Regions from separate parts of the Rhizobium sp. R339 genome, predicted to be linked through region 3. Evidence: predicted binding sites of a transcription regulator. Region 3 holds the regulator's gene; each other region holds the start of a gene.

The links. Region 3 encodes HrcA, which represses chaperone genes, less so after heat shock. Its sites were predicted from a motif close to GTTAGCACTCNCNNNNNGNGAGTGCTAAC; they were not measured.
Region 1: a site for HrcA is predicted at 1,960-1,988, ahead of ATY76_RS15605 (co-chaperone GroES). Genes of this name have one in related genera too.
Region 2: a site for HrcA is predicted at 2,320-2,348, ahead of groES (co-chaperone GroES). Genes of this name have one in related genera too.

What each region holds. Positions count from the first base shown of each region.
Region 1 is NZ_LOKV01000012.1:294,271-299,922, forward strand. It holds gene groL (chaperonin GroEL) at 1-1,455, opposite strand, end outside; gene ATY76_RS15605 (co-chaperone GroES) at 1,503-1,817, opposite strand; gene ATY76_RS15610 (hypothetical protein) at 2,200-2,490, shown strand; gene ATY76_RS15615 (hypothetical protein) at 2,622-2,975, shown strand; gene ATY76_RS15620 (four-helix bundle copper-binding protein) at 3,031-3,363, shown strand; gene ATY76_RS15625 (DUF2934 domain-containing protein) at 3,395-3,721, shown strand; gene ATY76_RS15630 (HD domain-containing protein) at 3,727-4,146, shown strand; gene ATY76_RS15635 (flavodoxin family protein) at 4,192-5,295, opposite strand; gene ATY76_RS15640 (PAS-domain containing protein) at 5,462-5,652, shown strand, end outside.
Region 2 is NZ_LOKV01000028.1:227,290-232,941, reverse strand. It holds gene groL (chaperonin GroEL) at 256-1,893, opposite strand; gene groES (co-chaperone GroES) at 1,966-2,262, opposite strand; gene ATY76_RS31565 (TIGR01459 family HAD-type hydrolase) at 2,546-3,394, shown strand; gene ATY76_RS31560 (bifunctional riboflavin kinase/FAD synthetase) at 3,409-4,392, shown strand; gene ileS (isoleucine--tRNA ligase) at 4,681-5,652, shown strand, end outside.
Region 3 is NZ_LOKV01000023.1:320,009-325,660, forward strand. It holds gene rdgB (RdgB/HAM1 family non-canonical purine NTP pyrophosphatase) at 1-489, opposite strand, end outside; gene ATY76_RS20835 (VOC family protein) at 490-915, opposite strand; gene rph (ribonuclease PH) at 912-1,631, opposite strand; gene hrcA (heat-inducible transcriptional repressor HrcA) at 1,757-2,845, shown strand; gene grpE (nucleotide exchange factor GrpE) at 2,957-3,589, shown strand; gene ATY76_RS20855 (nucleoside hydrolase) at 3,631-4,575, opposite strand; gene ATY76_RS20860 (Hsp20 family protein) at 4,850-5,275, shown strand; gene ATY76_RS20865 (DUF1150 family protein) at 5,324-5,581, shown strand.

The DNA.
Region 1 (5,652 bases), on a different contig from region 3:
TTCCCCTGTCTGGGCGTTCCAGCCGTAGGAGAACTCGCTCTTCTCGCGCAGCTTGCCGACGATGATGGAGCCTTCCGCTCCGGCATTTTCGGCGATCTGGCGAACCGGCGTTTCGACGGCGCGGCGAACGATGTCGATGCCGACGCGCTGGTCGTCATTGGCGGTCTTGATATTGCCGAGCGCTTTGACGGCGCGCAGAAGCGCCACGCCGCCACCCGGCAGAATGCCTTCCTCGACCGCCGCCCGCGTCGCATGAAGCGCATCGTCGACGCGATCCTTCTTCTCCTTCACTTCGACTTCCGTCGAGCCGCCGACGCGGATGACGGCAACGCCGCCGGCTAGCTTGGCAAGTCGTTCCTGCAGCTTCTCGCGGTCGTAATCGGAGGTGGTTTCTTCGATCTGGGCCTTGATCTGGGCGATGCGGCCCGAGATGTCGGATTTCGAACCGGCGCCATCGACGATGGTCGTGTTTTCCTTCTCGATCGAGATCTTTTTCGCTTTGCCGAGCATGTCGAGCGTCACGCTCTCAAGCTTGATGCCGAGGTCTTCGGAGATGACCGTGCCGGCGGTGAGGATCGCGATGTCTTCCAGCATGGCCTTACGGCGGTCGCCGAAACCAGGCGCCTTGACGGCAGCGATCTTCAGGCCGCCGCGCAGCTTGTTGACGACGAGCGTTGCGAGCGCTTCGCCTTCAACGTCTTCGGCGATGATCAGGAGCGGTTTGGCGGATTGAACAACGGCTTCGAGCACCGGAAGCATCGGCTGCAGGTTCGAAATCTTCTTCTCATGGATGAGGATATAGGGATCTTCGAACTCGGTCCGCATCTTGTCGGCATTGGTGACGAAGTAGGGGCTGAGGTAGCCGCGATCGAACTGCATGCCTTCGACGACTTCGAGCTCGGTTTCGGCGGTCTTGGCTTCTTCGACGGTGATGACGCCGTCATTGCCGACTTTTTCCATGGCCTGAGCAAGATAATGGCCGATGTCGGCGTCGCCATTGGCCGAGATCGTGCCGACCTGGGCGATCTCTGAATTGTTGGAGATCTTGCGGGCGTTGTTCTTCAGTTCCGCGACGATGGCGCTGACAGCAAGGTCGATGCCGCGCTTCAGGTCCATCGGGTTCATGCCGGCAGCAACGGCCTTGGCGCCTTCGCGAACGATCGCCTGGGCAAGAACGGTTGCGGTCGTGGTGCCGTCGCCGGCGATGTCGCTGGTCTTCGAAGCGACTTCGCGGACCATCTGGGCGCCCATATTCTCGAACTTGTCTTCGAGTTCGATTTCCTTGGCGACCGAAACGCCGTCCTTGGTGATGCGCGGCGCGCCGAAGGACTTGTCGATCACGACGTTGCGGCCCTTGGGGCCGAGCGTGACCTTCACCGCATCGGCGAGAATGTCGACGCCGCGCAGCATCTTGTCGCGGGCTTCGGTGCTGAATTTGACTTCTTTAGCAGCCATGTCCTCACTCCTTCATAGGCAGCTAGTTCACTCCGAGCGCAGCCGCCTCAGGCGGCCTGCTTCCCTTCGCTCTGGGCTTCGATGATGCCCATCACGTCGCTTTCCTTCATGATCAGCAGGTCTTCGCCTGCGATTTTGATCTCGGTGCCGGACCATTTGCCGAACAGGATGCGGTCGCCGGCCTTGACGTCGAGCGGCTGGATCTGGCCGGCATCGTTGCGCGCGCCGGGGCCGGCGGCGATGACTTCGCCTTCCTGCGGCTTTTCCTTGGCAGTATCGGGAATGATGATGCCGCCTTTGGTCTTCTCCTCGGAATCGACGCGGCGGACGAGAATGCGATCGTGAAGCGGTCGGAACGACATGCCTTCCTCCATGCACAAACGATGATGACGGTCCCCTGGCCGAACCGGATGATCAGTCCGGCGGGTGCGCCTCGCGTGCGGGCGCGTTTGCGGGAATGATCTGGTTCGACGGCTTTTCGATTTCAAGAGGATGAAGGAAAAATTTAGCACTCTCCGGCGGCGACTGCCAGCCCTCATCGGACCAACGTCCAGGGGAGCAGCGCTTAAGGGAACCGAAGATCAACTCCTGCGTTCGAAATGCAGGCGATGGTCGTCGCGCTCGGGTTTCGAAGGCGCGTTCAAGCGTACCGAGGCTTGAATCCGCACCTTGGCATTCCCAGCTCTTCGGTGATCGAGGCTTGATGAGCTCGGTTGTGTCCCACGTCTTTTTGGAGTGGCTGAAATGGAAGAGAAAACCAATATAATCAAAGACCTCAGTATCGAAGAGCGCGAAGAAGTCTTCGTCGATATCGCCCGCACGCTGGAGGATACGGCGCGTGAGGCGCTGGTCGAAGGCAATAGTCACTTTGCCGCCGTTTCCACCAACATGGCCGAGGCGATCCGCATCAATGCCGACGAACTTGCCCGTGACGATCCTGAAAATGCCGAGCTCGTCTTGCAGCAGGCGACCGCGATGATCCTGCAGTTCGAGGCCGTGCACCCCTATCGCATGGTGAGCATGGCCGTTCATTGATCGCCGGCCGCCTGCCCGGGCGGCCGTCTCCTTCCAAATCAATCGCATCATCCGGAACTCTCGCTGCCCCCGACGGTTATTGGATCGCGGGGCGAGCCTGCGCGCCTTGCATGACGGAAGGAGGACGTGACATGACTTCCAATTCGACCGTGCTGCCCGAAAGCGGCACTGATGATGCGCGCTCAGCGGATACGGCACAGGCCGAGAGCGACCGCAAAAAGGCGCTGGACGCCGCCCTGCGCAACACGAGCTTGCCGGCAGACGCCGACAGCGGCTCAGAAACCCAGAGCCTGAGACTAGCGAAGGAATATCTTCGCCTCGGCGGCAACCGCCGCTCCAAGATCGACGACAACATCACCACCGTCCGCCATTGGAAGGAAGACCCGCCGGAGGCCGAGCGGTTCTGGCAGGAACGGGTCGAGACGCTCTCGAAGGACGAGCGCAAGCAGGTGGAAGATTTTCTGCCGACCATCAATACGCCCTGAAGACCGCCGCCTTCGGGCGGCTCCCTCAACCGCGTTTCAAAGAGGAGGATGAAGAATGCATCGGCTCGACGCGAAAATGCAGACATGCATCGATAATTGCCTGCGCTGCTACAGCGTTTGTCTTCAAACGGCGATGAACCATTGTCTCGAAGCCGGCGGCAGGCATACCGAACCCGCGCATTTCAGATTGATGATGGCTTGCGCCGAAATCTGCCGCACATCGGCGCACTTCATGCTGATCGGCACGGATCATCATAGGCACACATGCCGCGAATGCGCGGAAATCTGCTCGGAATGCGCAGCCGACTGCGAAAGGGTGGGCGACATGCAGGAATGCGTCGATGCCTGCCGAAGCTGCGCCGAAAGCTGCCGCGAAATGGCAGCCTAGCGCCTCGATCCGCTGAACCCCGGAGGAGATCATGGCCATAGACAAGCACGAGCAGATACGCCAGCGCGCCTATGAGATCTGGGAGGCGGAAGGCCGCCCGGAGGGCGCGGACCTGCGCCATTGGTTGCAGGCCTGCGATGAACTGGCCGGCGAAGACGAGCATGAGACGCTGCAGGACCTGATCGACGAAGACGACCGCGACGACGCTGCCCTGCTTCAGGCCGCAGGTGAGAGCGGCGATTTCGACCCGCCGCGAACGGCGCCTGGCCAGTTTGCCGCGGCGCCCGTGCCCGATGTCGAGATCACGACGGGCGCAAAGCCTTCCGCGCGGGAGGTCAGGAAGACCGAAGGGCCTTGATCGCCATGCAGCATCTCGATCACGCCATGCAGATCGCTATGGAGGCTCATAAAGGGCAGGCGGACAAGACCGGCAAACCCTACTTCGAACACTGCCAGCGGGTGGCATTTCTCGTTTCCGGCGATGAAGCGAAAACAGTCGCTTATCTCCACGACGTCGTCGAGAAAGGCAGCGGCTGGACGCTCGATCGGCTGAAGGAAGAAGGCTTCCCACCGGCGATTATCTCCGCCGTCGATGCCTTGACGCAGCGGCCGGACGAGCCGGACGATGACTTCGTCAGGCGCGCGGCATCAAACCCGCTTGCCTTGCCGGTCAAGAGGGCCGACCTCGAAGACAACCTGCAACAGGCCGAGCAGGCCGGCAAGAAAACCGAGAAATATCAGCGCGGGCTCGATATCCTCAGAGAGATGGGAAACGCAGGGTAGTCCATCGGCCGCCAGAGGCAGCGCGGTGGCGCTGTGCTGATATCACTACTTCTGGCGCGGCGGCTGCAACTCCTCTCCCGCGGAAACCTGATGCCCCCTGCGCTTGGCCGCAACGGCCTCATAAAGCGTTCGAGCCGCGTTGCGAACCTCCTCCTGCATAGGCTGGTCTTTTTCATAGGCAGCATGGCTCGTCGCATAAGGCTCCCAATAGCCGATATATCGATCGATTTCGGCAAGCGCGCCGGCTGGAACGAGATCCATAGACTTCAGCCAGTCCGACAGGCTTCTGCGGGCATTCTCCGTCCCTTCGGTGTCGCCATGAACGATGACGGAAAACATGCGGCCCGCCAGATGCCGGGGATAGGGCCAGCCTTTCATTTCGAGTTCCTTGGCCTCCTTGGCATGCTTGCCATGGGTGCTTGTCGGATCGGGGTTGCCGCCATCGGCGCAGACGAGCCGGTCGATCATCAGCTTCAGGGCGGATGGCGCCTGGTACCAGTGCACCGGAGTGACGATCATGATGCCGTGCGCCTCGACCCACATCGGATAGATCTCGTTCATCCAATCGTGGATCTGGCCAAGCGAATAATTGGGATAGCAGCTGCAGGGCCAATGACAGAGTGCGGCCGAGGTGGAGAAGCAGGCCTTGCACGGATGGATTTGCCGGCCATATTCGGAGGCCACTCGGCTGAGATCGAGGACCTCGACCTTCACGCGCGGCTGCTGCTCGAGCACCGCCCGTGCGATCTCCACCATGCGGTAGCTTTTCGAAAGTTCTCCCGGACAGGTGTGCTCGCTGCGGGTGGAACCATTGATGAGAAGAATGCGGATGGGACCGTTTGGATCTTCGTTCCGTTCCTGCGCGGCATGAATGGCATCGCGGGCGGCCAGCCAGTCCTCGGCCAGATCGTAATCAGGGTCCGCGAAGCCCGGTCCCCCTTTCCGCGTCTTCGGGCTCTTTCTCGAATGTGCGTAAGCCTCCCAGGCCGCCGAAGCGAGCTTCGAAAGCTCGGCCTGCAAAGCGCCATAGGCCGGGTCCTTGAACTGGTTGAGGAAGCGCCGTTTGAACGCAGCTTCGTCGAGCCTTGGGCTGGGGCTGCCCTTGCGAGGTTCGAGATCGGCGGTTGAAACGGCGGGGTCGGCGGACATGAGACCTCCTGAGGCCGGTGCTTGGGTGAACGCATCGGCGAATGGAGGGTTCCTCCGCTTGCCGGCCAGGAGCACCATCCACACTGGGCGACAACGACCACCGGTAAGGCGCTTATTAACCGGCACGACCTATAGTCGCGTTTCTATGGGCAAACGGAGGATGGTCTTGTCCGGCGAGCTGCACACAATCTTTGCAACGGGCGGCGCATTGTCGAGCCGGCTTGATCTTGGCGATGGCCTAACTCAACATGGCATCGTGATCAGCCTTCTCGATCGCAACGAGCTTCATGAGCGCGCCGGCAAGCGGCCCCTGCCTGACCTTATCCTGCTGGACGCGACATCACCGGAGGGACGCGG
Region 2 (5,652 bases), on a different contig from region 3:
TCCACACTCTTCCAGACCCGAAAACCCGCCGCAACAGGGCATTCCCCTGCTTATTTCCGCGGCGGGAGAAATACACAGCGCCGCAAGCTCCACGAAAGCTTGCCGGACAGAAAAGGCAGCTCGCGCCATAAAATGGTGCGCAACGGATCGAATCGCCTGAACATGGGAATGAGGCGCAAAAGAAAAGGGCGGCCCGAAGGCCGCCCTTCCTATTCCGGATGTGCCGGAATGGATATCAGCGATGGCTTTCGCCTATCACATCATGTCCATTCCACCCATGCCGCCCATGCCGCCCGGCATAGCCGGAGCGTCCTTCTTCGGCAGCTCGGCGATCATGGCTTCGGTGGTGATCAGCAGCGATGCAACGGAAGCGGCATCCTGCAGGGCGGTGCGAACGACCTTGACCGGGTCGATGATGCCCATGCCGATCATGTCGCCATATTCGCCGGTCTGGGCGTTGTAGCCCCAGTTGTCCTGATCCTTGTCGAGGATCTTGCCGACAACGATCGAGGCTTCGTCGCCTGCGTTCTCAGCGATCTGGCGGGCCGGAGCCTGCAGAGCGCGGCGAACGATGTTGACGCCGGCTTCCTGGTCGTCGTTAATACCCTTGGAGGTGATCTTGACGGAGGAACGCAGCAGGGCAACGCCGCCGCCCGGTACGATGCCTTCCTGAACGGCAGCGCGCGTCGCGTTGAGGGCGTCGTCGATGCGGTCCTTCTTTTCCTTCACTTCGACTTCCGTCGAGCCGCCGACGCGGATGACGGCGACGCCGCCAGCGAGCTTGGCAAGACGTTCCTGCAGCTTCTCGCGGTCGTAGTCGGAGGTGGTCTCTTCGATCTGGGCCTTGATCTGGGCAACACGGCCTTCGATGTCGGACTTGGCGCCCGAACCGTCGACGATCGTGGTGTTTTCCTTGGAGATCGAAACCTTCTTGGCGCGGCCGAGCATGTCGAGCGTAACGCTCTCGAGCTTGATGCCGAGGTCTTCGGAGATCACGGTGCCGCCCGTCAGGATGGCGATGTCTTCCAGCATGGCCTTGCGGCGGTCGCCGAAGCCAGGAGCCTTGACGGCAGCGATCTTCAGGCCGCCGCGCAGCTTGTTGACGACGAGCGTTGCAAGAGCTTCGCCTTCGACGTCTTCAGCGATGATGAGGAGCGGCTTGCCGGTCTGGACGACGGCTTCGAGAACCGGGAGCATCGACTGCAGGTTCGAGAGCTTCTTCTCGTGGAGGAGAATGAAGACGTCCTCGAGGTCGGCGACCATCTTTTCCGGGTTGGTGACGAAGTAGGGGCTGAGGTAGCCGCGGTCGAACTGCATGCCTTCGACGACTTCGAGCTCGGTTTCGGCGGTCTTGGCTTCTTCAACCGTGATGACGCCTTCGTTGCCAACCTTCTGCATGGCTTCAGCGATGTCGAGACCGACCTGGCGCTCGCCGTTCGCGGAGATCGTGCCGACCTGAGCGACTTCTTCCGAGGTGTTGATCTTCTTGGCCTTGGCCTGGAGATCCTTGACGACTTCGGCGACGGCGAGATCGATGCCGCGCTTCAGGTCCATCGGGTTCATGCCGGCGGCAACGGCCTTGGCGCCTTCGCGAACGATCGCCTGGGCAAGAACGGTTGCAGTCGTGGTGCCGTCGCCGGCGATGTCGTTGGTCTTCGAAGCAACTTCGCGGACCATCTGGGCGCCCATGTTCTCGAACTTGTCTTCGAGTTCGATTTCCTTGGCGACCGAAACGCCGTCCTTGGTGATGCGCGGCGCGCCGAAGGACTTGTCGATGATGACGTTACGGCCCTTCGGGCCGAGCGTGACCTTGACCGCATCGGCGAGAATGTCGACGCCGCGCAGCATCTTTTCGCGCGCGGTGCGGCCAAACTTGATTTCTTTAGCTGCCATGTTTGTGACTCCTGAATTCGATTTGTTCGGGCAAAAAGCCCGTCAGCCATTTCGGGAAAGCGGATCGGCCAATCAGCCGATGATGCCCATGATGTCGGCTTCCTTCATGATCAGAAGGTCTTCGCCGTTGATCTTGACTTCGGTGCCGGACCACTTGCCGAACAGGACGCGGTCGCCAGCCTTGACGTCGAGAGCCACGACCTTGCCGGACTCGTCACGAGCGCCGGAACCGACGGCGACGATTTCGCCTTCCTGCGGCTTTTCCTTGGCGGTGTCGGGAATGATGATGCCGCCCTTGGTCTTCTCTTCGGACTCGACGCGACGAACAACGACGCGGTCGTGAAGCGGACGGAAATTGGTGCTTGCCATTGTCTAATCCCTCGATCGAATGACATTCGCGGACCGGAGTGGCCCACATGGATAGATGTTAGCACTCCCTTGCGGTGAGTGCTAGCGACGAGCATTTAGGGATGGCTCCAAGAGGAGTCAATGAGAGCAATCACGAATTTTTGTGCCGGAATTGTGAAGAGGCCGGAGAATTGCGGAGATTGCCGCCGAAACCCGGCCCGTTGCAGAATGGCGAAGAAAATGCCTTGCCATCGCCTTGCGCCTTTGCAATGTCACCGATGCTGAAGCAAATCGGGAAATTGAAATGGCCAGGCGGATAGAAAACTTCTCCGAGATCACGGATCGCTATGATGTGGTGCTCTGTGATGTCTGGGGCGTCGTTCACAACGGCGTCGATCCGTTCCCTAAGGCCGCCGCGGCCCTTCAGGCCGCCCGCGAGAGCGGCCTTGCCGTCGTGCTGATCACCAATTCGCCGCGCCTTTCCTGGCAGGTCGTCGAGCAGTTGCGCCATATCGGCGTGCCCGACAGCGCCTATGACAGGATCGTCACCTCGGGCGACGTCACGCGCGGGCTGATTTCGGAAGGGCCGAAGACGGTCTTCCTGCTCGGCCCCGAGCGCGACAAGGCGCTTCTCGAAGGCATCGGCGTCGAGCGGGTGCCGGCGGGCGAGGCGCGATCGCTGGTCTGCACCGGCTTTTTCGACGACGAGACCGAGAAGCCCGAGGATTACACCGACATGCTTCTGGATTTTCAGGCGCGCGAAGTGCCGATGATCTGCGCCAATCCCGATCTCGTCGTCGAGCGCGGCCACCGCATCATTCCCTGCGCCGGCGCCATGGCCGCCTATTACGAGCAGCTTGGCGGCAAGACCCGCATCGCCGGCAAGCCGCACCGGCCGATCTACGAGGCGACGCTGGCGGCTGCCCGTGAGCTGCGCGGCGATTTCCCCACCGAGCGCGTGCTCGCGATCGGCGACGGCATGCCGACCGATGTGCGCGGCGCCTTGAATTTTGGCCTCGACCTTCTCTACATCAGCGGCGGTATCCACGCCAAGGAATACACCTTGAACGGCGAAACCGACGAGGCGATCCTCAATGCCTATCTCGAACGGGAAAAGGCGGCGCCGAAATGGTGGATGCCGCGCCTTGCATGAAGAGAAGCCAGCCGATGACCGTCTTCCACCGCAATGAAACCCGGGAACCTCTACCCGCCCATCTCAGAGGCGGAGTGATTGCCATCGGCAATTTCGATGGTGTCCACCGCGGCCACCAGTCGGTGCTGAATCGCGCATTGGAAATCTCCAGGGCGCGTGGCATTCCCGCTCTGGTGCTGACCTTCGAGCCGCATCCGCGCACGGTCTTCCGGCCGCAGGCGCCGGTCTTCCGCCTGACGCCCGCGCCGCTGAAAGCCCGCATTCTGGAGACGCTCGGTTTCAACGCGGTCATCGAATATCCCTTCGACTATGAATTCTCGCAGCGCTCGCCAGACGATTTCATTCATTCGATCCTGAAGGACTGGCTCGGCGCCTCCGAAGTCGTCACCGGCTTCGATTTCCATTTCGGCCGCGGCCGCGAGGGCGGTCCGGCTTTCCTGATGAATGCCGGCCAGACCTATGGCTTCGGCGTCACGCTGATCGATGCCTTCCGCGACGAAAACGCCGATGTCGTCTCGTCGAGCCATATCCGCGCACTTCTGACGGACGGCAATGTCAGCGAAGTCGCCGGCATGCTCGGCTATCGCTATACTGTCGAAGCCGAAGTGATCGACGGAGAAAAACTCGGCCGCCAGCTCGGTTTCCCCACGGCCAACATGCGCCTGCCGCCCGAGGTCGAACTCGCCCCCGGCATCTATGCCGTCCGCTTCCGCCGCCAGGACGGAACGCTCTACGATGCCGTCGCCAGCTACGGCCGCCGCCCGACGGTGACGGAAAACGGCGCCCCGCTGCTCGAAACCTATCTCTTCGACTTCAGCGGCGATCTCTACGGCCAGCTCTGCTCGGTCTCCTTCTTCGGTTATTTGAGACCCGAACTGAAATTCGACGGCCTCGATCCGCTCGTCGCCCAGATCAAGCGCGATGAGGAAGAGGCGAGGGCGCTGCTGGCGGGCGTCGTGCCGCTCGGTGAACTCGACCGGAAGCTCTGCTTTTCCTGAGACGACATCAGGCAGAGGATTATCTCAGGCATCAGTAAGAACTCGGCCCGCCTTGGGATCGAATGCGGCGATTTCTTCTCTTCCTTTTCCCGGCAAAAACGCCTATGAACCGGCGCTATGACGAAACTTCGGCTGGCGATCACGATGCGAATTATCGGCCCGGCCTTCCGCGCGCGCTAAGCGGCCGGGAGGTCCGGGTTTTCGGCGCTTGCGAGCAGGCGCTTCCGCCGCCACCTATTTTCACGTCCGTTGCGCCCCTTCCTGGGCCGCCAGAAACGATTGTCACACATGACCGAAACAGCCGAAAAGATCGATTACTCGAAGACCCTCTATCTGCCTGAAACCGATTTCCCGATGCGCGCCGGCCTGCCGCAGAAGGAGCCGGAACTCGTTGCCCGCTGGCAGCAGATGGATCTTTACAAGAAGCTGCGCGCTTCCGCCGCCGGCCGCGAAAAATTCGTCCTGCACGACGGCCCGCCCTATGCCAACGGCAACATCCATATCGGCCACGCGCTGAACAAGATCCTCAAGGACGTCATCACCCGCTCCTTCCAGATGCGCGGTTACGACTCCAACTACGTTCCGGGCTGGGACTGCCACGGCCTGCCGATCGAATGGAAGATCGAGGAAGAAAACTATCGCGCCAAGGGCAAGGCCAAGCCTGACCTGACCGAGCCGTCGGCGATGATCGAGTTCCGCCGCGAATGCCGCGCCTATGCTGAAAAGTGGATCGCCATCCAGGGCGGCGAATTCCAGCGCCTCGGCATCATCGGCGATTTCGAAAACCCGTATCTGACGATGAACTTCCATGCGGAAAGCCGCATCGCCGGCGAACTCTTGAAGATCGCCAAATCGGGCCAGCTCTATCGTGGCTCCAAGCCGATCATGTGGTCGGTCGTGGAGCGCACAGCGCTCGCGGAAGCCGAAGTCGAGTACCATGATTATGAGAGCGACACGATCTGGGTGAAATTCCCGGTGAAATTCGTCGTGCGTGATGGCGCGGAAGCGAAGTTTCGTTTGTTGGATGCATCTGTCGTCATCTGGACGACCACGCCCTGGACGATCCCCGGTAACCGGGCGATCGCCTATTCCTCGCGCGTTGCCTACGGCCTTTACGAAGTCACGGCTGCCGAGAACGATTTTGGCCCGCGTCCGGGTGAAAAGTTGATCTTCGCCGACAAGCTCGCCGAAGAATCCTTCGCCAAGGCAAAGCTGCAGTACAAGCGCCTTGCTGACGTCACCGCTGCCGATCTCGCCGGC
Region 3 (5,652 bases):
GAAGCCCTGGGTGCCGCGCGGCGGCCAGACGACATTGCCTTCCACCTCGCCGCGAAACAGCTCCGTATGGCCGTCAGGCCAGGCAAGGCAGAGCACGCTGACGAAACGCGCCTTGCGCTGTTCGGGCGTCTTCGCGCCCGCCTCCTGCAGCGCCTTTTCCACCTTGGCCATCGCCATGTCGAAATCGCGCGTGCCGTCGGGCTTTTCAGCCCAATTGGCGGTGTAGACACCGGGATCGCCGCCAAGCGCGTCGACCACCAGCCCGGAATCATCCGATAGCGCCGGCATGCCGGCTGATTTGGCGGAGGCGACCGCCTTGATCGTCGCATTCTCCTCGAAGCTCGTGCCGGTTTCGTCGGGCTCGACGAAATTCAGCTCCGCTGCCGATTTGGCGGTGAAGCCGAGCGGACCGATCAATTCCTGGATCTCGCGGATCTTGCCGGCATTGTGGCTGGCGACGACGATGGTTTTCGTTTCGAGCTTGCGCATTCAGATATCCTGTTCGATGCCCCAGATTTTAGCCTCCGCGCATTCCAGGCTGTTGCCGGCAGGATCACGGAAATAGATCGAGCGGCCGCCGTTCGGCCAATGAACCTCGGATTCGATCGCCACGCCGGCGGCTCTCAACCGTTCGGTCATGGCATCGATATTGCGGCCGGCCACCCTGAAGCAGGCGTGGCCCTGGCCTGATGTGCCGTGCGGCGGCACCTGCAGCGCATCGGGCGCCGGCGGCTTTACCGTTTCTTCGGGATTGAAGATCAGGAGAACGCCCGGTCCACAGCGGAAGAAGACATGCCGGTTGGCCGCACGGGTGATCTTTTCAAGTCCGAGAACGTTCTCGTAGAACGCCTCGGCCTGATCGAGATCGCGCGCGTAGAGCGCCGTTTCCAGCATGCCTTCCAGCATGGGGTTCATCCCGCAATGGCCTGTTTCTGCAGGGCGACGAGTTCGCCGATGCCGTTCTTGGCAAGATGCATCAGCGAGGTGAATTCCTCTTCGCTGAAGGGCGCGCCCTCGGCCGTGCCCTGGATCTCGACGATCCCGCCGGCGCCCGTCATCACGAAATTCGCATCGGTCTCCGCCGAGGAATCTTCGAGGTAATCGAGATCGATCACCGCCTGGCTGGCGAAGACGCCGCAGGAGATAGCGGCGACATGATCCTTCAGGACCCGGTCGACCTTGATCATGTTGCGGCTTTCCATCCATTTCAGGCAGTCGTAAAGCGCGATCCAGCCGCCGGTGATCGAGGCCGTCCGCGTGCCGCCGTCGGCCTGGATGACGTCGCAGTCGAGCGTGATCTGTCTTTCGCCGAGCGCCTGCAGATCGACGACGGCGCGTAGCGAGCGGCCGATCAGCCGCTGGATTTCCTGGGTGCGCCCGCCCTGCTTGCCGGCCGCCGCCTCGCGCTTCATCCGCTCGCCGGTCGCCCGCGGCAGCATGCCGTATTCGGCCGTGACCCAGCCCTTGCCGGTATTGCGCAGCCACGGCGGCGTCTTGTCTTCGAGGCTTGCCGTGCAGAGCACGTGCGTATCGCCGAATTTCACCAGGCAGGAGCCTTCCGCATGCTTGGAAAAGTTGCGCTCGAACGAGACCTTGCGCATCTGGTCGGTTTTTCTGCCTGAAGGCCGCATTCTTATCTCCTGGAGTTGCTGACCGCTTCTACGATTGGCCGCGCCCATTTGCAAATTCCCTTTTGCCACGGGTGCGAGTTTGACTATATTTTCGAGAGCATCATCAGCGTGGGTTCGAGAAGTTCATGGGCATCAGGTCGACGTCGGTTTCGGATGCCGTTGCTGCATTGGACGAGCGCTCCAGGGAAATTTTCCGCCGCATCGTCGAAGGCTATCTGGAAAGCGGCGAGCCGCTCGGTTCGCGCAATCTGTCGCGCCTTCTGCCGATGTCGCTCTCGCCGGCCTCGGTGCGTAACGTCATGAGCGATCTCGAAGAGCTGGGGCTGATCTATTCGCCGCATGTCAGCGCCGGCCGGCTGCCGACCCAGATCGGACTGCGCTTCTTCGTCGACGCCTTCATGCAGGTCGGCGATCTCTCTGCCGAGGACCGCGCCAATATCGACCGCCAGGTGCGGGCCGAAGCCGGCGGCAATCCTCTGGAATCGATGATGAACGAGGCGAGCCGCATGCTGTCGGGCATTTCGCGCGGCGCCGGCCTCGTCATTACCTCGAAAAGCGATCCGGTGCTGAAACATGTCGAGTTCATCCGGCTCGAGCCGACCAAGGCGCTCGCCGTGCTCGTCGGCGACCACGACCAGGTGGAAAACCGCATTATCGAGCTGCCGGCGGGCATCACATCCTCGCAACTGACGGAAGCGGCGAATTTCCTCAATGCCCATATGTCCGGTCAGACCCTGCCGGAGCTGCGCAAGCAATTGAGCCGCCTGAAGGATGATGTCCGTCACGAGCTCGATGCCCTGTCGCGCGATCTCGTCGAGCGTGGCATCGCCGTCTGGTCCGGCAGCCCTGATGAGGGGAAGCCCGCCCAGCTCATCATCCGCGGCCGCGCCAATCTGCTCGAAGGCCTTGCCGGCGCCGAGGATATCGACCGGCTGCGCATGCTGTTCGACGATCTCGAAAAGAAGGACAGCCTGATCGAGCTTCTCAATCTGGCCGAAAGCGGTTCGGGCGTGCGCATCTTCATCGGCTCGGAAAACAAGCTCTTCTCGCTGTCCGGCTCGTCGCTCATCGTCGCCCCCTATCGTGACGAGGACGACCGGATCGTCGGCGCTGTCGGCGTCATCGGCCCGACGCGGCTCAATTATTCCCGGATCGTGCCGATGGTGGATTACACCGCCCAGCTCGTCTCCCGCCTTTCGCGCAATCCGCTTTGAAGGCGTTTCGAAAGAAGGCGCGGAATTTTCGCTTCTTCGTCACGCAGACTTGATTTTTTCCGGTCAAACCTCGATATCGGGCGCATCTGAAGACACCAACCGGAGACCGTCATGACCGATGAAACGACGAAAAACGGACCTGACGCAACTGCGGCCGATGCCGCAGCCGACGCCGCCGCCTACGTCGAGAACGATACCGTGCAGGAAGAGACCGCCCAGCCAGACCCGCTCGAGCTTCTGAAAGCCGAAAACGGCGAGCTGCGCGACCGCTATCTGCGCCTTGCCGCCGAGATGGACAATCTGCGCCGCCGCACCGAGCGTGAGGTCAAGGACGCCAAGTCCTATTCCGTCGCCGGCTTTGCGCGCGACATGCTCGCCGTTTCCGACAATCTGCGCCGGGCGCTGGATGCCATCTCTCCGGAGGCCAAGGCCACGGCCGATGCCGGCCTGACCACGCTGATCGAGGGTGTGGAGATGACCGAACGCGCCATGCTCTCGGCGCTTGAGCGCCATGGCGTGCGCAAGCTGGAGCCGGTCGGCCAGAAGTTCGATCCCAATTTCCATCAGGCAATGTTCGAAGTGCCGAACCCCGAGGTGCCGAACAACACCGTCGTCCAGGTCGTACAGGCGGGCTTCACCATCGGCGAGCGCGTGCTGCGCCCGGCCATGGTCGGCGTCGCCAAGGGCGGCCCGAAGCCTGTTGAAGCCGAAGCCAATTCCGTTTTCGACGAGAAAGACGCCTGAGTTGCTTTCCTTCCCGTCGATAGGGAAGGAAAGCCGAAAAGTCAGATGCGGGCGAAGCGTTCGATCAGAAGATCGAAGAAGCCGTCCGCATCGACATAGCGCATGACCTTCGCATTGCGTTTGCGCTCGGTTACATGCCACCAGTCGACGACGGTCATGCCGACGGTGAGTTCGGACTGGATCTCGATCTCGACATTGCAGTCCCGGCCCTTGAAAAGCTCCGGCTTCAAGAGGTAGGCGATAACGGTGGGATCATGCAGCGGCCCGCCGTCTGAACCATATTTCTCGATATCGAAGCGTTCGAAGAATTCCAGCATCTCGACCATCGCCTTGGCCGGCGCCGTGCCGATCTCGGCCATGCGCTTCACCCGGTCCTTGCGGGTCAGCAGCTGGTGCGTCACGTCGAGCGGCATCATTACGATCGGAACGCCGGAGCGGAAGACGATGTCGGCCGCCTCCGGATCGACATAGATGTTGAATTCGGCGGCCGGCGTGATGTTGCCGCCTTCGAAGAAGCCGCCGCCCATCATCACCAGCTCGCGGATGCGCGGGATGACGTCGGGAGCCTTCTGGAAGGCTATGCCGATGTTGGTAAGCGGCCCGAGCGTGCAGAGCGTCACCGTGCCTTCCGCCTCGCGGCGCAGGGTCTCGATGATGAAATCGACGGAGTGGCCGGGCTGCAGCGCCATCGTCGGCTCGTCGAGTTCGGGGCCGTCGAGACCGGTCTTGCCGTGCACATGTTCCGCCGTCACCAGCTTGCGGGCGATCGGCGTGTCGGCGCCTGCGAAGACCTTCGTCTCCGGCCGGCCGCAGAGTTCGCAGACGATGCGCGCATTGCGGCTCGTGAGCGGAAGCGGCACGTTGCCGGCGACCGTGGTGATGCCAAGCACCTCCAGCTCATCGGGGCTGCCGAAGGCAAGCATGATGGCGGCTGCATCGTCCTGGCCGGGATCCGTGTCGATGATGATTTTTCTCACGTGTGCCATTCCGATTGTCCCATCCTCGCGGCGCTCTGTTTGTGCATGCACCATTTTCTTCATATCCCGTCACAAATCAGCACATCGCGCGGGCACGTTTTGATGCGAGGCTGCAGGCTCTTTGTCAAGCAAGGAGGAAGCTGCCGCGCCAGCCAAATCGAGGAGGCGACGCCGACATCTCGCCTGCGCCTTGCAGGGCCGGGATCCTGTCCCCATATTAGCGCCATCCGGATGCTGCGTATGAGGTCCGGGATGGTCGCTTGCGTCAAGGACTTGAAAACAGATGAGCCGCATTACCCCTTTCGCCAGCCCGCTGCTTCTGGGCTTCGATGCCATGGAAAAGACGCTGGAGCGCATTTCCAAGGCGAGCGACGGATATCCGCCCTACAATATCGAGCGCATCGCCGCCGATAGCGGCGCGCCGGAGCGCCTGCGCATTACCCTTGCCGTTGCCGGTTTCAGCGAGGAAGAACTCGACATTTCCACCGAGGAGAATCAGCTTGTGATCCGCGGCCGCCAGGCGGAGCAGGGCGAGCGGGACTATCTCTATCGCGGCATCGCCTCCCGTCAGTTCCAGCGCACCTTCGTCCTGGCGGACGGCATGCAGGTTTTGGGCGCCGGCTTGAAGAACGGCTTGCTCTCCGTCGATCTAATTCGTCCGGAACCCGCGCGCATGGTCAAGAAAATTAACATTTCGGTCTCACAGTAGCACAACGGTTTCCAAAAACCGTTGGTCCCTTCTCTCGGAGGAACAGGAATGTTGATGAAAGAAGCCACGTCTCGTCTGACCAAGTCCGAGCTTGCCCATATCGGCAGCGGCGAGGTCGCCTACATAAGAAAGATGCGCACCGAAGAGGTCGCCAAGTGTTTTCCCGAGGCGCCGGACATCGATCCGAACGTCGATCTCTGGGCACTTTTCGGCGCCGACGGCACGCCGATCCTCTTGACGGACAACCGCTCCAGCACCTTCTTCAAGGCTGCCGAGGACGAACTGAAGACGGTCAGCCTGCACTGACCGTCAAAGGGTGCCTAATTTTTGCGACGCTGCCTCAGGGGCCAATCGCCGTTGGTGCTGTGCCTGTAACT